3 regions of the Bradyrhizobium sp. B097 genome follow, and region 3 is predicted to be linked to each of the others. Evidence: riboswitches for the same ligand, from Rfam matches in the RefSeq annotation. Region 3 holds a riboswitch; each other region holds the start of a gene.
The links. A riboswitch is a leader RNA that binds a small molecule or an ion and turns the genes downstream of it on or off. The one in region 3 is predicted to bind glycine.

Region 1 (7,871 bases), 3.6 Mb from region 3:
GCGGTGCGCGGCGTGCGTGCGGCATATGGCAAGATCGAGGCGCTGAAGGGCGTCGACATCGAGATCAATCGAGGGGAGATCGTCGCCCTGATCGGCGCCAATGGCGCCGGCAAGTCGACGCTGATGATGACGATCTTCGGCCGGCCGCGCGCCCGCGCCGGCACCATCGAATTCGACGGCCACGACATCACCGGCGTGTCGACCCACGAGATCGCGCGGCTGCGCATCGCGCAATCGCCCGAGGGCCGGCGGATCTTTCCGCGCATGAGCGTCGCGGAAAACCTGCAGATGGGCGCCGACGCCACCGAATGCAGCGAGACCGAACGCGAGGCCGGGCTGGAGCGCGTGTTCGCGCTGTTTCCGCGGCTGAAGGAGCGCGTCGCACAACGCGGCGGCACGCTGTCGGGCGGCGAGCAGCAGATGCTCGCGATCGGCCGCGCCCTGATGAGCCGGCCGCGCCTGTTGATGCTGGACGAGCCCTCGCTCGGCCTCGCGCCGCTGATCGCGCGGCAGATCTTCGATGCCATCCGCACGCTGAACCGGCAGGACGGCCTCACCGTGCTGATCGTCGAGCAGAACGCCAACCATGCGCTGAAGCTCGCCCATCGCGGCTACGTCATGGTCAACGGCCTGATCACGCTGGCCGGAACCGGCGCCGAATTGCTGCAGCGCCCGGAAATCCGCGCCGCCTATCTGGAAGGCGGCCGCCGCGGCTAGCTCACCCCTGTGCGCCGCCCGTTGCAGCAGGATGTGGCTGATGCAGCGTCGATTTGCCTGAAAATTGCCGGTGACTTCGCCGCGAAATCAGCCGAGAATGCCGCCGGTTTTGGGGCCCGGCGTGCCGGGCCCTTCCGCAAGAGGCAACGACCACGAGGGACGTCTCATGAAATCACTGAAGCTGATCGGCCTGGCACTGGGCGCGTCGTTCGCATTATCGGCGAGCGCGTTCGCGCAAGACATCACCATCGCAGTCGCGGGCCCGATGACGGGCTCCGAATCCGCTTTTGGCCGGCAGATGAAGAACGGCGCCGAGCAGGCAGTCGCCGACATCAACGCCGCCGGCGGCGTGCTCGGCAAGAAGCTCGCGCTGGAAGCCGACGACGATGCCTGCGATCCGAAGCAGGCGCGCTCGATCGCGGAAAAGATCGGCTCCGCGAAGATCCCGTTCGTGGCCGGCCATTTCTGCTCGTCGTCGTCGATCCCGGCCTCCGAGGCGTATGCCGACGCCAACGTGCTGCAGATCACCCCGGCCTCGACCAACCCGCTGTTCACCGAGCGCAAGCTCTGGAACGTGGCGCGCGTCTGCGGCCGTGACGACCAGCAGGGCCTGGTCGCCGCCGACTACATCATGAAGAACTTCAAGGGCAAGAACGTCGCGATCCTGAACGACAAGACCACCTACGGCAAAGGCCTCGCGGACGAGACCAAGAAGGCGCTGAACAAGGCCGGCTTCCAGGAGAAGATGTTCGAGTCCTACAACAAGGGCGACAAGGACTTCAACTCGATCGTCTCGCGCTTGAAGCGCGACAATATCGATCTGGTCTATGTCGGCGGCTACCATCAGGAAGCCGGCCTGATCCTGCGCCAGATGCGCGACCAGGGCCTGCAGACCGTGCTGATGGCGGGCGACGCCATGAACGACAAGGAGTTCGCCTCGATCACCGGCCCCGCCGCCGAAGGCACGCTGTTCACCTTCGGCCCCGATCCGCGCAACAAGCCGACCGCGAAGGCGATCGTCGAGAAGTTCAAGGCCAAGAACATCGATCCCGAAGGCTACACGCTCTACACCTACGCCGCGATGCAGGTGTGGACGCAGGCCGTCGCCAAGGCCGGCACCACCGACGCCAAGAAGGTGATGGACACCATCAAGGCCGGCGACTGGGACACCGTGCTCGGCAAGATGGGCTTCGACGCCAAGGGCGACATCAAGGCGATCGACTACGTCGTCTACAAGTGGGACGCCAAGGGCAACTACACCGAGATCAATCCGAAGGGCTCCTAAGCCTCTCGCGCCTGATCCCATCAGAGAGACGAAACGCCCCGGTCAGCCGGGGCGTTTTTTTGTTGGGCAGGATCGCGATGCCCGGCCCGTCGCTCGACGCCTCGCAGACGGAAATGCCGTTTCTGTTCCGCAGCTCCAATTCCCAGTTGCACGACCACGCAGTTGACGGAGCCATGAGCCTCGCAAGATTGATCGCATATGATGTGGGCAGATCCCGATTGAAGTTTAGTCTTGCCTGGCTTGGGAGCGCACAATATCGTTTTGACAGTCCAACGCGACGATGCGGGAGAGATCGAAACGAAAGCGAGCGCATCGTTTTCGTGTTCGGCGCCGACGGAGCAACTGCCCCGGAAACTCTCAGGCACAAGGACCGTGTCGTCAGGACGATCTGGAGAGAGACACCGTATCCTTGATGCGGTGTCCACCGAAGGGGATATCCGTCATCGAGCCATTGCGTCGAGCAAAGGGCTCCAGCGGATCAAGCTCTCAGGTACCGAGACAGATGGGGCGCCTCCACCGGTTTACGCCGGCGTCGGGGCGACTCTAGCGTCCGGGAGCCTCTTCAAGACATGCCCCTCATTGCACCCGTCGGCGCCGGCCTCACCGGCGCAACGACCATCCGTGTGACGCGGACGCGCGATTGCCTTCGACGGATGTCTCGACGCCATGACAAAAGCCATCTCGCACCGGCGGGCGGCTTCCATTCAACCAATGCGCTCTTCAACGCGCCGATCGAAGTCCGTTCAACGTTCATCCGAGGAAAATGATGTCAGCCACCCCGCGAGCCGGAAACACCCCGACGTCAATGAAAACCGCGTTACGCGGGCTGCTGCTCGTCACCGCTCTCGTGTGGCCCGGCCTGTCTCACGCCAAGACGATCAGGGCAGTGATGCATTCGGATCTGCGGGCGCTCGATCCGATCGTTTCGTCAGCCTACATCACGCGTGACCACGGCTATATGGTCTACGACACGCTGGTGGCGATGGACTCCAGCTTCACGATCCGGCCTCAAATGGCGGACTGGAAGGTGTCCGACGACAAGCTGACTTACACGTTCACGCTGCGCGACGGCCTGAAGTGGCATGACGGAACGCTGGTGACCGCGGATGACTGCATCGCGTCATTGAAGCGCTGGGCCGCCGTCGACGGCATGGGCCAGAAGCTGATGGACTTCACCGCCGGTGTTGAGGCCCCCGACACCAGGACGATCGTGCTGAAACTTAGGGAACCCTACGGCCTGGTGCTGGAGTCGCTGGGTAAGCCATCCACGCTGGTGCCTTTCATGATGCCGAAGCGCCTTGCCGACACACCGTCGGATCGGCCGATCCCCGAGCAGATCGGCTCGGGACCTTTCAAGTTCGTCCCGGCGGAATTCCAGCCCGGCGTGAAGGCCGTCTACGAGAAGAACAGGGACTATGTGCCGCGCGCCGAACCGCCAAGCTGGACCTCGGGCGGCAAGGTGGTGAAGGTCGATCGCGTCGAATGGATCACGATGCCCGACGTGCAGACTGCAACCAGCGCGCTTCAGTCCGGCGACATCGATTTCCTGGAGCGGCCGTCATTCGACATGCTGCCGATCCTGCAAGCCGACCAGGATTTGACGTCGCGCCCTTTGAGCGGCCTCGGCTTCCAGACCATCGGGCGGATGAATTTTCTTTATCCGCCATTCGACAACGTCAAGGTGCGCCGGGCTGCCATGATGGCGCTGAGCCAGAAGGACATACTCGACGCCATGGTCGGGGATCCGAAGCTCTACAAGATTTGCGGCGCCGTTTTCGGCTGCGACACACCGCTCGCCTCCGATCTCGGATCGGACTCTCTCGTCAAGGGCGGCGGCATGGCCGAGGCGAAGAAGCTGCTGGCCGAATCCGGTTACGACGGCACGCCGGTCGTGATGCTGGCACCGACCGATGTGGTGACCCTCAAGGCGCAGCCCATCGTCGCGGCGCAGCTGCTGCGCCAGGCCGGCTTCCAGGTGACGGTCCAGTCCATGGACTGGCAGACAGCGAACATGGTCTTCGCAAGCCAGAAGCCGCCGAAGGATGGCGGTTGGAACATGTTCTTCACCAACTGGGGCATTGCCGACATCATGAACCCCGTCGTCAGCGCTCCCCTGAACAGCAGGGGTCGCAAGGGCGGATGGGTCGGCTGGCCGGACGACCTGCAAATGGAGAGCCTTCGCGATGCCTTCGCCCGCGCCGGCTCGCCCGAGGCACAGAAGAAGATCGCAGCGGAGATTCAAGCGCGTGCGCTCGACCAGGTGACTTACGTTCCCCTGGGCCAGTACTTTGCGCCGAGCGTGTGGCACAAGGAGCTGACGGGCATGCTCGATGGTCCGGCCACGCCACTGTTCTGGAACATCGATAAACCCGAGTAGTCTCAACCCGCATGATTCTGATCGACGCTGGCGGCTATCCGGGACAGGCCGAAGTCTCCAGCGGGCGATGAAACGAGAAACATCAGAGATGTCGGGATGCCATCTGATGTCCTTTGTTTGGACTTTCCGACGCAGCAAGGTTTGATGCCATGTCACTTGATACCACGTACGATGTGATCGTCGTCGGCGGCGGCTCCGCCGGCGCTGCCATTGCCGCCCGGTTGTCCGAGGATCGAAAGCGGCGGGTGCTGCTGCTCGAAGCGGGCCTCGACTGGCGTGCCGATGAAGCCCCCTGGGAGATCAGGACGCCCAACCCGATTCCCATCATTCACCAGCGGGAATTCCAGGAGAAGTGGCAGTGGCCGGACCTCCTGACCCGCCGCATCGCGGGGCAGGAACCGCGCTTCTATTGGCGCGGCAAGGGGCTGGGCGGCAGCTCGATGATGAACGGCCAGATCGCCATTCGCGGCGTCGCGGATGCCTTCGACGAATGGGCCGCGCTCGGCTGCACCGGCTGGTCCGCGCGCGAGATCATGCCATTTTTCTCTGACATCGAGGACGACGAGGAATTCGGCGACACCAAGGGACATGGACGCGGCGGTCCGCTGCCGGTCTATCGCGCGCCGCTAGAGACGTGGGGCCCGATTGATCGTGGCCTGCGCGATGCAGCGCTCGCCAGCGGCTATCCGTGGTGCGCCGACGTCAACGGCCCCGATGGCGAAGGCGTTGCCTGCTATCCGATCAACAGCCGCAACGGTCGTCGCATCACAACCAACGAAGGCTATCTCGAGCCGGCCCGTGGCCGCGCCAATCTGGAGATCCGTGGCAAGGCGCTGGTCGATCGGGTCCTGATCCGCGACGGCAGGGCGACCGGCGTCCGGGTCCATATCGACGGCCAGGGCACCAGCGAGATCGCCGCGCGCGAGATCGTGCTGTGCGGCGGCGCCATCCACAGCCCCGCGATCCTGCTGCGATCGGGCATTGGCCCGGCGGACGAGCTGCGAGCCATGGGGATCGCGGTCGAGCGTGATCTGCCGGTCGGCCGCAATTTCTTCGACCATCCGCTGTTTCGCATGACGATCCAGCTGCGTGAGGAGCTGCGGCCCACTGATCGGGACACGCGTCATACCAATTGCTGCGTGACCTATTCATCCGGTCTCGCCGACGGCGGCAAGCGCGATATGATCATGATCGGTTTCAACCATCGCGGTATCGGAAATCCCGGAGCGATCGGCGCGGGCCTGTTCAACGCCTATTCGCGTGGTCACCTGAAACTGGCTTCGCCCGATCCGATGATCGATCCGATCGTCGAGGAGAACATGCTGGCCGATCCACGCGACATGCTGCGCATGACCGATGCGGTGAAGCGGTTCGCCGTCCTGGCCACGCAGCCGGCACTGGCCGGCATATCGGACTGGATCCGCCTCGGAGATACCGAGCTGACCCTGCCGGCCGCCGCAACCTTGCCAACAGCCGAGCTCGAGGCGGTGTTGCGACGGGAGACCGGCGATATCCAGCATGCAGCCGGCAGCTGCCGGATGGCCGGCGCCAACGATCCCGCGGGCGTGGTCAATCCCGACGGTACGGTGAAGGGCATCGGCGGCCTGCGGGTCGCCGACGCATCGATCATGCCGTCGGATTGCCGGGCGAATACGCACTTCACAACGGTTGTCATTGGCGAAGCCATTGCCCGGATGATGAGGTCATAACCAGGCCGTCAACGCGGCTCTAGAGCATTTTCGGTTCTGATTGAGTCAGAACCGAAGCTCTAGATCCTTGTCTCGACGCGTTTCTTCACGCGAACCGGTGTCCACTTCGCTCGAAAACGCTCTGGCCGAGCCCGCCGCGGCTGCTATACCGGTTCGAGCAGCCCAAGCTCGGACAAGGCGCGGACGGACTCAATCGTGAAAAACCTTCTCACCGATATTGCCGGCGTTGCCGTCGGCCACGCCGACGACGCCGTGATCGCCTCCGGCGTCACCGCCATCCTGTTCGAGCAGCCGGCGGTGGCCTCGATCGATGTCCGCGGCGGCGGTCCGGGCACCCGCGAGGACGCGCTGCTGTCCCCGCACAATGTCGTCGAGGCGATCGACGCCATCACGCTGTCCGGCGGCTCCGCGCTCGGGCTTGACGCGGCCGGCGGCGTGCAGGCCTGGCTCGCCGAGCGCGGCCGTGGCTTTCGCATCCGCGATGCGGTGATCCCGATCGTGCCGGGTGCGATCTGCTTCGATCTGCTCAACGGCGGCAACAAGGCGTGGGGACGCTTTCCGCCCTATCGCGATCTCGGCTATGCGGCGGCGAATGCCGCCTCCGACAATTTCGAGCTCGGCAGTGTCGGCGCCGGCATGGGCGCGACCACCGCCACCCTCAAGGGCGGCCTCGGCTCGGCGTCTGATGTGACCGACGACGGCATCAAGGTCGCGGCGCTTGCGGTGGTCAACGCGGTCGGCAGCGTCACGGTCGGCGGCGGCCCGTGGTTCTGGGCAGCGCCGTTCGAGGTCGACGGCGAATTCGGCGGGCGCGGCCTGCCGCCCGCGTTCACGCCGGACATGCTGAAGCTGCGGCTGAAGGGCGGCGCGGACGCCACCGCCGCCGAGAACACCACGCTCGTCGTCGTCGTGACCGATGCGCAGCTGACCAAGCCGCAGGCGAAGCGGCTTGCGATGATCGCGCAGACCGGCATGGCGCGCGCGATCTATCCGGTGCACGCCCCGCTCGATGGCGACGTGGTGTTCGCCGCGGCGACGGGCGCAAAGCCGGTCGATCCGCTGTTCGGCCTGACCAAGCTCGGCGCGATCGCCGCCAACACGGTGGCACGCGCGATCGCACGCGGCGTCCATTCAGCCACCGCCCTGCCCTTCCCCGGCGCGCTGCCGAGCTGGCACGACAAATTCGGTTAGAGCCGCGAAGGCAGTGCGCTCCCTCGCCCCGTTCTTACGGGGAGAGGGTTGGGGTGAGGGGCTTTCACCGCGCCAACGGTGATAGACTGACTCGCGGAGACTCCCCCTCACCCGGAACGAATCTGACGATGCGTTCCGGCCACTCCCCGCACGCGGGGCGAGGCATGGAGTTCGCGGTCGTACCGCCTCAGGTAACGTAATCGGTTAGGCGCTGACCGACAGCGACGACGAGGCCTGGGCCGAGATCGCCTGCGACTGGCGCTGGATCAGCTGCTCGATGAAATTGTAGGACGAGGTCGCGTTGCTGCCGGCGGTGGACGAGTTCGCGCTGCCGGTGGCGGACGACGTGGCCGCCGACGTCATCGACACCTTGGAGCCGTCGGCATAGGTCGTCGTCGTCGTGGTCGAGCCGTCGCTGTTGGTCACCGAGGTCGAGGTCGCGCCGTTCAGCGCCTGCATCAGCGGATCGGAGCTCGATCCGCCCGAACCACTGCTGGCGCCTGATCCGTCGGTCGAGCCGCCGGACGCGTGGTGATGGTGATGGCCGCCGCCCCTGTGGCCCTGCAGGGCCTGCGACATCTCGTCGAGGCTG
Region 2 (7,871 bases), 3.5 Mb from region 3:
GATTACGATGCAATACTAACGGGAACCTTAAAGCCGGCGCTATCCAAATTGGTATGCCACGCGCCCGCCCACGGCTTGAGCAAGCAGCCGAGGCGTCACGATGCTTGCATCACCTCATCGTGTTTTGCGGGTGTGGCAGGGTTCACATGCCGCGCTCGCCACGTGGTGTAGTGTGGTCGCATTGGAAATTCCGGCCGCACATTTCGCGGCCATCAGATTTCGAGATCAATGAGTTGGAGATAGGCGATGACGATTGCGGATCGCAATCGGATTGCCGGTCGCAATCAGATTGTCGGCAATACCGCGCCCGATCATGGCGCTTCCGCCCTCGAGCACGGCGACGACGCGGCCCATTGCAGCAACGGGCTCAGCGCACAGAAATTCCGCGATGCGACGCCCGACGAGCGCGCGATCTACCGGCGCTGGATTCGCAGTGCGATCGTGCTGTGCGGATTGTTGGCGTTTGCCGCGGGAGCGATGGTCTGGATGAACGGCGACGGCGTCGGACAGACCCAGCTCACGAGGCTGTCGAGCACGAGCAACGCGAAATCGGGCCACTAGATTAGCCGCCGTCGCGAAGCGACGGCGCGAAACGAAAATGGCCGGGACAGGTCCCGGCCATTTGTGTTGTGTGAAGCCTGAAGCCTACTCGGACTTGTCGATATTCCAGAAGATCGGCGTTGCCGGACCATCGAGCACACCGGACAGCGACTTCCGCCAGGCGCTCGGACCCTGATACTGACCGAGCGGAATGTAGATGACCTGCTCGTAGGCTTCCTTCTGGATATCGGCCGCGATCTTCTTCTGTTCGTCGAGCGACGGCGCGCGAACGAAGGCGTCCTTCAGCTGCTCGATCTTCGGATCGTCGGCCCAGCCGAACCATCCGCCATTCTTGCCCTGACCGCCAATCGAGAGGTTGGCGATCGGGTTGGAGACGTCGGCACTGACCCAGTTGGTGAAGAACATGTTCCAGCCGCCATCCTTCGGCGCCTTCTGGCTGGCGCGGCGAGTCACCACGGTCTGCCAGTCGGTGGCCTGCAGGTCGACCTTGAAGCCGGCGTCGCGCAGTTGCTGGGCGACAACAACCGGCTGCGCCTTGAGCGTGGTGACATCGCCCGGCGCCATGATGACGACGGGCGTGCCATCATAGCCGGACTCGGCAAGCGCCTTCTTGGCCGCCGCCATGTCGCCCCCCTTCAACAAGGTCTCGCCGCCGACTTCGGACGCGAACGGCGTGTCGCAGATGAAGAAGGAGACGCAGGTCTTGTAGTATTTCGGATTGCCGACCAGCGCGTCGAGCACCTGCTTCTGGTTGATCGCCATCAGCGCCGCCTGGCGAACCTTGATGTTGTCGAACGGCGGATAGAGGAAGTTCATGCGGCCGAGCGTCTGGAAGCCGAACTTGTTCAGCGTCTCGACCTTCAGGTCCTTGTCGCCTTCCAGGATCGACAGCGTGTCGAACGACGGGTTCTCCAGGAAATCGATGTCACCGGACTGCAGCGCATTCATCGCAGTCTGCGCGTCGGCCATCGTGACCCACTCGACGCGGTCAACCTTTACGACCTTGCCGCCCGCGGTCCAGCTCGCCGGCTCCTTGCGCGGCACGTAGTCCGTGTTCTTGACATAGACCGCCTTCACGCCCGGCTGGAATTCGGCCTGGACGAATTTGAACGGGCCCGAACCGATCTGCTCCGGGATCGGCTTGTCCGGCGGCGTTTCGGCCAGCCGCTTCGGCATCATGAAGGCGACGCGCGACGACGGCTTGCCGATCGAATCCAGCACCAGGCCGTAGGGCTCCTTCAGCTTCAGCGTGATCGTCTTCGCATCGGTGGCCTCTAAGCTCGCCGTGAAGTCCATCAGCTTCTGGCCCATGCCGTCGACCTTGGCCCAGCGCTTCAGCGAAGCGACACAGTCTTCCGCGGTCACCGGCGTTCCATCGTGCCACTTCAGGCCGTCGCGCAGCGTGAACGTGTAAGTGAGCTTGTCGTCGGACACCTTCCAGTCCGCCATCTGCGGCTGGATCTTGAAGTTGGAGTCGGTCGCGACCAGCGTGTCGTAGACCATGTAGCCATGGTCTCGCGTGATATAGGCGGTGGTCAGGATCGGATCGATGACGCGCAGATCCGAGTGCATCACCGCGGTGATGGTCTTGCCCGCGGCCATAGCCTGCGGCGCAAAGGACAATTCCTGCGGCGCGAACGACAGCGCGAGCGCGGTTAACGCAGCCGCGAGCGTGCGGTGCTTCCAACGCGAGATAGGGAACATGCAATTTCTCCTGACGTGTAACTGGTCAAAGCCGGCTTATTCGTTATGCATGCGGTTCGTTATTTAGGCGAACTAACATGCTGTATGGCTTGTGAAATCGAGACTTGCATCAAGCGCAATGCGCGTCAATCGGTTTCCGGCAGGATCGAACGTATACGAACGAATGAACCGCTGGTGCAGCGCATTTGACTTTACAAACTCGTCTTCCGAGCTTTTCGTACCGCACGCGAACGCGTATCGGCGCGCACAAACAACAAGAGAGAAAAGACATGAACCCCGCCAATCTTCCTTTTGATTCCGAAGCGATGCTGCAGGGGCTGCGCAGCTGGGTGGAATGCGAGAGCCCGACATGGGATGCGGCCGCAGTCGAGCGCATGCTCGACCTCGCCGCGCGCGAGATGGCGGTCATGGGTGCGACGATCGAACGCATCGCGGGACGCCAGGGCTGTGCCGGCTGCGTCCGCGCCCGTTTTCCCCATCCGAAACAAGGCCAGCCCGGCATCCTCATCGCCGGCCATCTGGACACCGTGCACCCGGTCGGCACCATCGAAAAGCTGGCGTGGCGGCGCGAAGGCAACAAGTGCTTCGGGCCCGGTATCTTCGACATGAAGGGCGGCAACTATCTGTCGATCGAGGCGATCCGGCAGTTGGCGCGCGCGTCCTTCACGACGCCGCTGCCGATCACGGTGCTGTTCACGCCCGATGAAGAGGTCGGCACGCCGTCGACGCGCGACATCATCGAGGCGGAGGCCGCGCGCAACAAATACGTGCTGGTGCCGGAGCCCGGCCGGCCGAACAACGGCGTCGTCACCGGCCGCTACGCGATCGCGCGCTTCAATCTGGAAGCTGTCGGCAAGCCGAGCCATGCCGGCGCGACACTTTCTTCCGGCCGTTCTGCGATCCGCGAAATGGCCCGGCAAATCATTGCGATCGACGGCATGACCACCGAAGACTGCACCTTCTCGGTCGGCATCGTGCATGGCGGGCAATGGGTCAATTGCGTCGCAACGACCTGCACCGGCGAAGCGCTCAGCATGGCCAAGCGCCAGGCCGATCTCGACCGCGGCGTCGAGCGCATGCTGGCGCTGTCGGGCACCGCCAACGACGTGACCTTCAAGGTGACGCGCGGCGTCACCCGCCCGGTATGGGAGCCGGATGCCGGCACCATGGCGCTCTATGAAAAGGCCAAGGGCCTTGCAGCGGCGATGGGCCTCGATCTGCCGCACGGCAGCGCCGGCGGCGGATCGGACGGCAACTTCACCGGTGCGATGGGCATCCCTACCCTCGACGGCCTCGGCGTTCGCGGCGCCGATGCACATACGCTCAACGAGCATATCGAGATCGAGAGCCTCGCCGAGCGCGGCCGCCTGATGGCGGCGCTGCTGGCGACGCTGGACTGACATCGATTTGCACTGCACAACACGTTGGCACTGCCGGACCGAAATTTAGCCTTGTCCAATTTTAAGGCTTCGCCTACGGTCCGGCCGTCCAACGCGACGATGCGGGAGAGATCGAAGCCACAACATTCGTGTTGTTGCTTCGGCGCCGACGGAGCAACCGCCCCGGAAACTCTCAGGCAAAAGGACTGTATCGTCAGGACGATCTGGAGAGAGACGAACATGGCCGCACATCAAGGGCCATGACGTCCACCGAAGGGGATAGTCTGCCATCGGGCCCAGGCCCGATGCGGATCAAGCTCTCAGGTACCGTGACAGATGGGGCGCCGACGCCGGTTTCACCGGTGGTTCGGCGACTCTAACCCACGGGAGCCTGAAGACCACCATGCCTCACATCGCAATCATTGGCGCCGGCATCACCGGCGTGACGACGGCCTATGCCCTGCTCGAACGCGGCTACCGGGTGACTGTCCTCGACAGGCATCGCTACGCCGCGATGGAAACCTCATTCGCCAACGGCGGACAGCTTTCCGCCAGCAATGCAGAGGTGTGGAACAGCGCCGCGACCATTCTCAAGGGGCTGCGCTGGATGCTTCGAAGCGACGCGCCGCTGCTGATGAATCCGAAGCCGAGCTGGCACAAATATTCCTGGATCGGCGAGTTCGTCGGCCACATCGGCCGCTATCGCACCAACACCATCGAGACCACGCGGCTCGCAATCGAAGCGCGCAAGCATCTGTTCTCGATCGCGCAGCGCGAGAATATCGCCTTCGATCTCGAACGCCGCGGCATCCTGCACGTCTATCACGACAAGGCCGGCTTCGAGGCGGGCCTGCGCGTCAACACGCTGCTGCAACAAGGCGGGCTCGACCGCCGGCCGGTGACGGCGGACGAAATCCGCAGCATCGAACCCGCGCTGCAGACGAGCTGCTATGGCGGCTTCTTCACACCGTCGGACGCGACCGGCGATATCCACAAGTTCACGCGCGGCCTCGCCGACGCCTGCATCCGCCGCGGCGCGAGCTTCGTCCATGAAGCCGACGTCGATGCGATCGCGCGCGGCGACGACGGCTTCCGCATCGGCTGGAACGAAGTCGCTTCGCACGATGCTGAGGTCGCGACGCGACATGAGTTGCAGGCGGACGGCATCGTCATTTGCGCCGGCGTCGCGAGCCGCCACTTCGCAGGCCTGCTCAACGACCGCGTCAACGTCTATCCGGTGAAGGGCTATTCGATCACCGTGCAGCTCGATGCGCCGCAAAGCCGGGACGCTGCGCCAACCGTCAGCCTGCTCGATGAGGCCGCGAAGATCGTCACCAGCCGGCTCGGCGCCGACCGCTTCCGCGTCGCCGGCACCGCCGAGTTCAACGGTTTCAACCTCGACATTCGCGCCGACCGCATCCAGCCGCTGGTGGATTGGGTGCGGCAGCATTTTCCCGGCGTCGACACGTCGAGGGTCGTGCCGTGGGCCGGCCTGCGCCCGATGATGCCGAACATGATGCCGGTGGTGCGCGCCGGACGGTTTCCGGGCGTGTTCTACAACACCGGCCACGGTCATCTCGGCTGGACGCTGTCGGCTGCGACGGCGCAGATGGTGGCAGGCGCGATCGATGACTGGCGCGATCTCGACACGCCCTCGATGGTGCCATCGCAGGTCGATGCGACAGAGACCGCCCGCGCAGCTTTCCCCTAATTATCCGGCCGACGAGGAAGAATATGAGCGTATTTGCGTGTGGCCAAGTCGGAATTCGCTGAGAAACACCGCATGACAACGACTAGCGTCATATTGGGGAAAAGCGCTTCAGCGCGGGAGGGGACAATGCGCATTGGGGTGGCGGACACGCACGACACGTTGACCAAGCCGGATCAGATTGCCGCCGAGCTGTGCGCGGCCGTCGATCGAAACTTCGACGATCAGATCGCGTTCCTGTCGCGCATGGTGCAGTTCCGCAGCCTGCGCGGACAGGAAGCGCCGCAACAACGCTGGCTGGCCGAGCAATTCGCAAAGCGCCGCTACGACGTCGATACGTTCAGCCTTGCCGACGTCGACCTGATGAGCCATCCGAAGGCTGCACCGATGGACGGCATCGATCTTGCCGGATCGCAGCAAGTCGTTGCCACGCTCAACAGCAAAGGCAGCGGACGCAGCCTGATCCTGCAAGGTCATATCGACGTGGTGCCGGAGGGCCCCGCTGACCTCTGGGAGCAACCTCCGTTCTCGGGCGCCGTGCACGGAGGCTGGATGTTCGGGCGTGGCGCGCAGGACATGAAGGCCGGTGTCTCGGCAATGATCTTCGCGCTCGATGCCATCCGCGACGCCGGCTATGCCCCGGGCGGGCGTGTCCATCTGCAGACCGTGACCGAGGAAGAGAGCACCGGCAACGGCGCGCTGTCGACCTTGATGCGCGGCTATCGCGCCGACGCCTGCCTCATTCCAGAGCCGACCGGACACACGCTGACGCGTGCCCAGGTCGGCGCCGTCTGGTTTCGCCTGCGCGTCCGTGGCACGCCGGTGCATGTCGCCTATTCCGAGGCCGGTACCAGCGCCATCCTGTCGGCGATGCATCTGGTGCGCGCGTTTCAGGATTACACCAAGGCGCTCAACGCCCGGGCGCTCGACAACAGCTGGTTCCGCAGTGTCAAGAATCCGATCAAGTTCAACGTCGGGATCATCAAAGGCGGCGATTGGGCCAGTTCGACCGCGGCGTGGTGCGAGCTGGATTGCCGGCTCGGTCTCTTGCCGGGCGAAACACCACAGCAGGCGATGCGCGGCATCGAGGAATGCCTGACTGAGGCGCACAAGGCCGACGACTTCCTGTCCGACAATCCGGCTGAGCTCGTATGGAGCGGCTTTCAGGCAGACGCGGCGGTGTGCGAACCCGGCAGCGACGCGGAAGCAGCTCTGTCTGCCGCCCATCACTCCATCTTCGACGCTCCAATGCAGGAGCGCTTGTCTACGGCCGTCAACGACACCCGCTATTATTGCGTCGACTACGGCATCCCTGCCCTTTGCTATGGTCCGTACGGTATCGGCCCGCATGCGTTCAACGAACGTGTCGAGCTCGACAGCCTTCGCAAGACAACGCAGAGCATCGCACTGTTCGTCGCCAATTGGTGCGGCGTGATGCGAGCGTGAATGGACTTTTCGTTTCAGGTCGGTGGCGCATTGCGCCATGTGCAATTCGAAATAGCAGCTTCAGACCAAGGGAGGCTTCCAACGGCCTGAACCGCGCCTTGATATAACGTCGCCATTGGCACAGTATTTGCCTGCAAATTCATCACGTTCGCGCTAGCCTTGAGACAAGACGCAGAAGCGCATGAGACACATCACGGGGACACCATGAGTATGATGCGGCCCAGCCTTCGCTTCACACCATCTGGCGGCAGGAGATAGCAACGATGCTCGGCTATCTCCTTCGCCGCATCCTCGCCGCCGTTCCCGTGATGGGCGTGGTGGCTCTGTTCGTGTTCCTGTTGCTGCGGCTAACGCCGGGCGACCCGGCCGCGATTCTCGCCGGCGACAATGCGACACCCGAACAGCTCGATCGCATCCGCACCTCGCTTGGTCTCAACGAGCCGATCTACATCCAGTTCTATACCTGGGTCGCCAAGCTGCTGCACGGCGACCTCGGCGTCTCGCTGATCTCGAACAAGCCGATCCTCGAGATGATCGGTCCGCGCCTCGAGCCCTCGATCTCGGTCGCGCTGGCCACCATCGTCCTCTCGATCCTGGTGGCGGTGCCGCTCGGCGTGATCGCGGCGTGGAAGCACGGCACCTGGATCGACCGCTGCGTGATGGGGCTGTCGGTGCTCGGCTTCTCGGTGCCGGTGTTCGTGATCGGCTATGTGCTGATCCAGGTGTTTGCGATCGATCTGCGCTGGGTGCCGGTGCAGGGCTTCAAGAGCATCATGGCAGCCTGCCCAGCATCACCGCCGAAGCCGCTTAGCGCACTTGAGGTCGCCACCTGTATGGGAGACAGCTTCGGTCCGTTCTTCCAGCGCCTCATCCTGCCGACCTGCACCCTCTCCTTCATTTATGTCGCGTTGATCGCGCGCATGACGCGGGCCTCGATGCTCGACGTGTTGGGTGAGGATTACGTGCGCACGGCGCGCGCCAAGGGCATCGGCGAGAGCGGCGTGCTGCTGCGCCATGCGCTACGCAACGCCGCGGTCCCGGTCATCACCGTGATCGGTTCCGGCTTCGCGCTG
Region 3 (7,871 bases):
TACATGTCGATCATGCGCCGCGTGATCGGACCGACGCAGCCGCCGGCGATCGGGGCTGCGTCGACGCGGGTCACGGGCATGATGCCTCCCGCGGTCGATGTGATGAAGACCTCGTCGGCGGCGCGCAGTTCCGCGGGAGAGACGTCGGCAGCTTTGGCGGGCAGTCCGATCTCCGCGCAAAGGTCGAACACGCTTCGGCGCGTGATGCCGGGAAGGACGCCAAATGCCGGAGTACGCAGCGCGCCGTCCCTGACGATGAAGACATTGAAGCCCGGACCTTCCGCAATATTTCCGTTGGCGTCCAGAACAAGTGCGGTTTCGCCGCCGGCGTCATAGGCATCGAACAGGCCCATCACGAGGTCCAGCCAATGATAGTTCTTGATGGAAGGGTCGACCGATTTTGGGGAAATTCGAATAGTCCCGCTGATCGAAACATGCAGCCCGCGTTCGAGTTGCTCCTTGCTGGCGACGGAACCGAAGGGCACGGCAAACGCGATGAAGCGGTTCTCCGCCTGGCGCGGATCACGGCTGAAGGTCGGCGACGATCCGCGTGTGCAGATCATCTCTACATACGCGGACTTGTGACCCGAGAGCGCCACACAATTGTGGAGGATCTCCTCCACCTCGTCGCGGCTGTACGGGAGTTTCATACGAAGGCGCTCCACACTGCGCCAGAACCGGTCCAAATGGAGATTGAGGCGGAAGAACCGCCCCTCCCACACATGTGCAGTATCATAGGTTGCATCGGAGTGAAGGAAGCCATAGTCCAGCACCGAAACTTTGGCCTGGGACACAGGAAGATACTGACCATCCATGAATGCTATGCCGTGAGGATAACGACGCCGGTCAATGTGATTCTGTTCGGTGCCTGGCAGCGCATTTGCGGCGTCAGTCAGTGTGATCTTCACGGTGGTTCTCCGGGCGATTTGCCTTGCCGCCGCGGTACGGTCCGTCACCAAATCGCAACTTCCCGTCGGCAGCCGCTTCTGGTTCTCACGTCTTGCCGGTGCCTGGAAATCAATTGCAGGCCATATGCGCAACGAACGCTCCAAATTGCCTGTCGTCGTGGATGAATTCATGCATCGCCCGCTTCCCGAGACCAGCGTTTCGTGGGTTGCTTTTGCGGCGTCGGGCTTCTCAAGAAGAGCGAGAGCAAGCCGCCCGGCGTGCGGCTCGTGGCGATGACCTTCTTCGGGGCTCTGCCGCGACCCGGTGGTTTCATCAATTCCACGCTCTTTGAACGCAAAGGGCAGGGTGGCGATAGCGCCGTTGCCGTCGCTGAAGTTGAAAGGCCCACAGACAGAAGAGCCCGTGGGACAATGACGCGGTCCGGTCCCTTGGGGCACCGCGTACCAGCCGGGCTGTCGGCCTGAAGCGCGGACGGCCCGGTAGGGGCTGGTTCTTGCGATCGCCTCGTGCGGGTTACGCCTCAAGAAGTCTTTGCCATGACTTGCGTCGTTCTTTGTACCGTCTATTTCATCGACCGGAGCATTTTGGCGCAAATCTACTGCCAAATATGTCATTGATCGCGCCGCGGCGCACTGAAGAGCCGTTGCGGCCGGTCTGGCGTGCCTGCGAAGTGCGAGAACTCGAAGCATGAACGCGATTTGGCATCCGGCATTACGAGGAGACGCATGTGAGAATAGAGCCCTGCGCGGCAGATGATCCGGAAATGGAATAGCCGTTCTCAAGGCTTGGATAGGAGAGGCACCTGTCGAAGGTGCGCCGACGGAGCACCCCCAGGAAACTCTCAGGCAAAAGGACTTCCAATGCCGAACAATCTGAAGAGCAGCCGCGATCGGCGCTCACCGAAGGGGATCCTCTCGCAGCGAGGAAAAATCTCTCAGGTAGAAGACAGATGGAGGCCAGGACTGGCGGAAGGCCGAACCCTGCTGTTGGAGAGATAACGTCCCATATCATCGTTCAGGTGCAGGCATCGCTGGCGTCACAACGGCTTACGCGCTGTTGCAACGTGGCCACCAGGTGACCGTGATCGATCGCCACCGTTATCCGGCAATGGAAACGTCATTTGCAGATGGCGGTCAGCTACTGTCATGCATAACGGCGGAAATGGCCGCGGGGCTGGTGGGCGGCACTGCCAATGCCGGTGTGAGCAGCTGATCCCCTTGGAGGAGCTGCCGGCCGATCGCAACCCAGCTCTTCCAGGGAATATTGCGAACCGGCCTGCGCGAGCCGCGGGAACGATAGAGCGAGCCTGGGACGTTCGTGCTTTCGAGCCCGAATGATTCAGCGGACAGTTCGATATCGAGAGGCCGTTGATTTGCCTCGTTCCCGCTACACCCTGATTCTCGGCTCGAATTTAACGCGATCAAGCGTGATCATGCTCTGGAATTTCCGTACGTTCGGATTTGTGTAAAGCTTCGTCTTCACGAAGAGGTCGAACGCCTCAACGTCGTCGACGGTAACGACCAGAACGAAATCGGCATCGCCGGTGACCATGTAGCACTGGCTGACCTCATTGGCGGCGCGCATTGCGCGTTTGAAATCGTCCACAAGGTCAAGCCGCTCCCGGTCGAGTTGAACTGTGACAACGACAGTCAGCGATTTGCCGAGCGCTTTCGGATCGACGAGCGAGATATCCGCAACTATCACGCCATTCGAACGCAGCTTGTTCACCCGTCGCATGCACGAGGCTGGAGACGAGCCCACGGCTTCCGCGAGCTCGGCAAAGGAAAGCTGGTTGTTTCTCTGCAGGGTCGCAAGAATTCGTCGATCCAGGTCGTCCATTTGCCGCACCCGGCTATCTCTTAAAGGGTTCCAATCGCGAGGCACCGCATTGGTATCGAAATCAGCGAGCGAATTTTCTAGGTTGCATCGATCCTGCGGTGCTTGTTTCACCGGGCTGCGCATTTTGCAACCAAACTCTATTCCGTCCTGCGGTCTGAACCGTTGGGGGCCAGCCGAACAGCTGCGCCGGCCAATCGACCCAACTAAAGGCCGCGAAAAGAAGGCTCGGGCGTCCCGGGCGTCCCGAGCCAACGGGCCCACGAATGGTTGACACCAGGAACGCTGCGCCGGAGCCGAAATCGTGGAGCTGTTGCTTATGAGTGAAAATATCGTCCTGGAAGAACACTGTTGGCAGGCGCTTTGTCAGGCTGATGTGTCAGCCCAGGAAAGAGCCAGCGAGGTCACCGCCGAAATCGGCCGAAGACCGCACTCTTCGGCCCGCGGGGGCAACACCCGGATCTTAAATCCGCTGCCAGTCCGCCAATTCGCGCCCGGACAACCCGGCTCAAGGGTCCTGTTCCTGAAGCACCGCAGCGACGCCTCCGGCCCGCTTTCACGTGTGTCGATCGTCCACCGGTTTCAGTTTTACCGGTTACGGCCGAACACCTGTTTGAACAGTGACCGTGTTCTTCGCAATTACCTGGCCTGGCGTTGCACCTGCGCGCTTTCATGAGAGCGTCAGTCGCACCATCGGTGAGCTCGCCAATCTCGCGTGGTACAGCAACCCGGATAACAGCGTTGCCATATCTGTTCCAGGTTGACCCGCGCGATAAATATGGTAGCTCTAATATAGCTGGTATATAAGGCATATCATCAAGGTAGTGCTTGCGAAGCAGGGGAAGCAACACCGAGCCAAGGAGCTCACGGGATGTGTCGGCGCCGGAGGAGCCAGCCCGCAAAAGACTGGCTGTTGATCTCGAGAGGGCATGGCGCCGTGTTCATCCCCGCGAGCGCGCCGTTGTCATCCAGTATCCACGACGCGTTCGTCGTCGCGTGGCCGGGATTAGGCCGCTCGCTGGTCTTCCGAGAAGCGGTAATGGCGTGAGTGTGCCTGGAGCGCGGAGAAGGCGGTCCGTGTCACCGTTTGGTGTAATCGGCCATTCCATGGAGCAATAAAGATGTCGAGCACGATCCCGTCCTGGCCGAGTGATGCTGAAATAAGCTCACGAATCTCTCGCCTTAGGGATAACATGGCCGGGGCGGCGATTGAGGCGCTGGTTCTCACGTCCCGACACAACTTCGAATACTACACGGGATTTCGCAGCCTGTACTGGATTTCGGACGCGCGTCCGATGCTGGCGATTGTTCGGCGCGATCAGCCGGGCGTATCGATCCTGATCTCCCGGATTGAGCAGCGCAACGCGCGCCAGATTCGTAATGCGGACGTGCGCCCTGTCTACTATGACGGGTTCACCGACAGTGCACTTCAGGCGGCCGCGACGTTTTTGCACGGGCTTCCGGGCGGTTCGGCAATCGGCTTTGATTATGGTTTCGACATGTTCGGCCGCGGATCGGTCATGCTGATCGATCTTCTGCGTGCCGCGCCCCATCAGTTCCGGCCCGTCGATGCGGCCGATCTGATCTGGCGCCAGCGCCTGATCAAGAGTGAGCACGAGTTTCAATCAATTCGAGCGGCCTGCAACGTTGCGACGGATTCGTTTTTTGACGGACTGGCCGGCCTCCGGCCCGGGGTGAGCGAGTACGAGTTCGGTCAATTGCTTGAGCAGCGGATGATCGGTCGCGGCGCAGACAGTGTCGAGTGGCTTCCTGTCCGCTTTGGACGTGGCGATTTCTCCTATACCCGGCCAAACGCGGACATCAGGCTGCAGAAAGACGATTTCGTCTGGGTCGATATGGGTGTGCGCCGTGCCGACGCGGTCAGCGACTTGAACCGCGTGGCAAAGGCCGGCAAAGCCACACCTGAACAGGAAAAGCTTTATGAGGTGGTGAGAAGCACGACGCTCCGCCTGGCCGAAGGGATTCGTCCCGGCATGACGGGCGACGACGCATTCGCGCTTTACGCCGAACTTTGGTCTGCAAGGAATTTCTCCGATTTTCCCCTCTCGGGGCGCGTCGGACATGGCTCGGGAAGCGGACTGACGGAGCCTCCGTCCCTTTTGGCCGGTTCGACCGATATCATCCAGGAAGATACCGTCCTGCACGTGGAACCAAAGCTCGAAGCCGCCGGCGGGGTCTTTCAGGTGGAGGAAGTATTCAGGGTCACGACGGGTGGTCCTGAATTCCTGAGCACGATTGCGCCGGCGAAGTTGCCGGTTATCGAGGTTTGAGTGCGCTTGCAGCCCGCGCCCGTTGGCTTCATGGAGCCGGATCGCCGCAAAGACGCTTGCACGCTTTGTCGCGGCGGTCTGCATCGAGTGGCAATTGGCGGTGCGCGCGGGGATGCGGGCGTCACACACCACCCAAGGGCAGGGAGTCCTGCCCTGCAGTTCATCGTCTGCACAACATCCCGAATGAAGGAATATTGCAGAATCGGCCCTGAAATGCAGCGCTTTCATCACCGACCGTGGAGTATACACCAAGCGTCCGGCGTCCTGAGCGGCAACCAAACGTTTGCGACGCAAAGACTTCGGAACAAGGCACCTTAATATGAGCACTGCTTCGATTTTGCCGTCTTCCGCCGAGTGGTCGATGGTCTCGCTTGCCGAGCGGGATCCGTTTTCGACCTATGACGAGTTGCGCAGGCGAGGGAAGGTCGTTTGGGATCCCGGCATGGATAGCTGGCTCGTGCTGAGCTACGATATCTGCAGGGCGATCGAGACCGACGAGGCGACATACCGGATCCTGCCCGTCGATGCGCCCGCCGTGACGTTCGAGATCAAGGGCGATCTCGCCAGGACGGGTGTCTCCTCACTGGTCGGGGAAGAGCATGCGCGCATGCGCCGCTTCTATCTGAAGCTTCTGAGCCCTGCGCACATGCCTGCCTATCGCGTCGGACATGTGCTGCCTGCGGTCAACCACCTGATCGACCTCTTTGCCGGAAAGGGAAGCGCCGAGCTCGCCTCCCAGCTTGCCTTTGAGGTGCCGAACCGCGTCATGGGCTCGCTTTTCGGGCTTCCCTGGAAAGACGACGCGCTGATGGCCGATGTCTCGCAATGGCATAAGGATATCGTTGCCAGCCTCGGTGTGAAGTACGCCAATGACGAACTGAACCGGAAGGCACTGCGGGCATCCGCCGAACTGAACAGGCTGTTCGTGCCGTTGATCCTCGAGCGAAAGGACAGGCGGGGCAACGATCTGATCAGCGAGCTCTGGACCCGGGCCGAGGCCGAGTATGGCGAGGTGGGGGTCGACCATCTCGTCGGGATCGTGCGGGAGCTGGTGATCGGTGCGGGCGAGACGACCGCGAACGCCATCGCCAATGCGATCTACCTGTTCCTGTCCGATCCCGGCCTGCACGACGCCGTGACGCGCGACCAGGAAGGCACCCTCAACGCGTTCGTCGAGGAAGTCCTGCGGCTCTTCGGATCGGTGCAGTGGCGGTTCAGAAAGGCCAACCGGGACGTGACCCTTGCAGGTGTGGAAATCAAAAAGGACGACATCATCTGCCTGCTGCACGCCGCCGCAAACCGGGACCCAGAGCATTTTGCCTGCCCGCACATGGCCGACCTGAAGCGGACGCCGCCCACGGATCACCTGGCATTCAACGTCGGTCCGCGAATTTGCCTCGGCATGCATCTGGCGAGGCTTCTGATCCGGGAAACCCTGAAGGCCCTGATTGCGCGCCTGCCGAACCTGCGTCTCGATCCGGCGAAGGAGCCGCCAACATTCCGGGCTTTCTCCCACCGCTCCTACGGCCCGTTGCACGTCGTGTTCTAGGGACTTCCATCGATGAAACTGCTGGTTTGCGACCATGAAGGCCGGTTGGTCGAACTCAATGACGTATCCGAGCCGACGCTGATGCTCGCCATTCGCGGGGCGGGGCTGAACCTGACCGCGCAATGCGGCGGATGTGCATCCTGCGGAACCTGTCATGTCTATGTCGACGATGGCTGGCTGGGAAAGCTCAAGCCTGCCGCTGATTTTGAGGATGCGATGCTGGACGTCGTCGAGCAGCGGCAGGAGAACTCAAGGCTGTCATGCCAGATCGAGCTGACCGAAGATCTGGATGGCCTCGCCGTCACGCTCGCGCCCGGCTCTGAATTCGCGTAGCCGACCGGCCTCGACGAAGCGTCCCTAAATTCCGGACCAGTCGATCCGGCCAATGTATCTGCAAGCGTTCCATACCAGGAAGCCATGCGCCAGAAGTTGCTGATTGTCGGCGGATCCTACGCCGCGGCTGAAGTTGCGTCGCAAGCGCGCGAAAGCGGGTACGGCGAAGACATCGTCATCGTGAGCGAGGAGGCGGCGCTACCCTACCATCGCCCCCCGCTCTCCAAGGCCTATCTCAAGGGGCATTCGGATGAGGCGATGCCTCTCAAGGCGGCCGCCTTCTACTCGACAAACAGGATCGAATTCATGCTGAATACGAAAGTTGTCTGCCTTGAACCCGGAAGGAACAGGGCCGAACTTTCGAATGGTGCACAAATCGCCTTTGATACCCTGGTGCTCGCAGTCGGTGCGCGTCCACGAGCGCTCGCATGTGCAGGCGCCGATCTTGGAAATGTTTATTACCTTCGCTCCATCGCTGATGCCCGTCTGCTTAAGGCCGCGACAGCGGAGGCGGAAAAAGTTGTCATCATCGGCGCCGGTTTTATCGGTCTGGAGGTGGCTTCGGCGCTCATGGAGCTGCAGAAGCAGGTCACGGTCGTGGAAGCGGCTGATCGGGTCCTTGCACGCGTTGTTGCTCCGGAGTTGTCCTGTTTTCTGTCCTCGGTCCACGCCGGCCGAGGGGTCAGACTGCTCACGTCCCGCACGGTACGCTCGCTCGTCGGCGAAAGCGGGCTCGTCCACCAGGTGTTGCTGGACGATGGAACGGCTCTTCACGCAGATGCTGTCATTGTCGGGATCGGATCGGTCCCGAACCTGGAATTGGCCGGGCAACTCGGCCTGTTCAGCAAGAATGGTATCGTCGTCGATTCGCGGTCGCGCACGAGCCGGCCAAACGTATTTGCTGCCGGCGATTGCGCACTGTTCCGGGGGCCGTTCAATTCAGGCGATGCCCG

Region 1: another riboswitch for glycine. It lies ahead of AAFG07_RS16520 (ABC transporter substrate-binding protein); the one in region 3 lies ahead of AAFG07_RS33040 (FAD-dependent oxidoreductase).
Region 2: another riboswitch for glycine. It lies ahead of AAFG07_RS16960 (D-amino acid dehydrogenase); the one in region 3 lies ahead of AAFG07_RS33040 (FAD-dependent oxidoreductase).

The regions. Positions count from the first base shown of each region.
Region 1 covers NZ_CP152412.1:3,555,064-3,562,934, reverse strand. The annotation lists gene AAFG07_RS16530 (ABC transporter ATP-binding protein) at 1-717, shown strand, start outside; gene AAFG07_RS16525 (branched-chain amino acid ABC transporter substrate-binding protein) at 884-2,002, shown strand; glycine riboswitch at 2,276-2,385, shown strand; glycine riboswitch at 2,389-2,506, shown strand; gene AAFG07_RS16520 (ABC transporter substrate-binding protein) at 2,808-4,379, shown strand; gene AAFG07_RS16515 (GMC family oxidoreductase N-terminal domain-containing protein) at 4,529-6,088, shown strand; gene AAFG07_RS16510 (P1 family peptidase) at 6,284-7,279, shown strand; gene AAFG07_RS16505 (EF-hand domain-containing protein) at 7,484-7,871, opposite strand, start outside.
Region 2 covers NZ_CP152412.1:3,646,747-3,654,617, reverse strand. The annotation lists gene AAFG07_RS16975 (hypothetical protein) at 247-561, shown strand; gene AAFG07_RS16970 (ABC transporter substrate-binding protein) at 646-2,265, opposite strand; gene AAFG07_RS16965 (M20/M25/M40 family metallo-hydrolase) at 2,535-3,665, shown strand; glycine riboswitch at 3,758-3,863, shown strand; glycine riboswitch at 3,867-3,982, shown strand; gene AAFG07_RS16960 (D-amino acid dehydrogenase) at 4,048-5,355, shown strand; gene AAFG07_RS16955 (ArgE/DapE family deacylase) at 5,482-6,798, shown strand; gene AAFG07_RS16950 (ABC transporter permease) at 7,062-7,871, shown strand, end outside.
Region 3 covers NZ_CP152412.1:7,186,558-7,194,428, reverse strand. The annotation lists gene AAFG07_RS33045 (aminotransferase class IV) at 1-896, opposite strand, end outside; glycine riboswitch at 1,690-1,775, shown strand; glycine riboswitch at 1,776-1,868, shown strand; partial or broken gene AAFG07_RS33040 (FAD-dependent oxidoreductase) at 1,936-2,058, shown strand; gene AAFG07_RS33035 (Lrp/AsnC family transcriptional regulator) at 2,296-2,748, opposite strand; gene AAFG07_RS33030 (hypothetical protein) at 3,065-3,421, shown strand; gene AAFG07_RS33025 (Xaa-Pro peptidase family protein) at 3,867-5,036, shown strand; gene AAFG07_RS33020 (cytochrome P450) at 5,356-6,585, shown strand; gene AAFG07_RS33015 (2Fe-2S iron-sulfur cluster-binding protein) at 6,598-6,918, shown strand; gene AAFG07_RS33010 (FAD-dependent oxidoreductase) at 7,003-7,871, shown strand, end outside.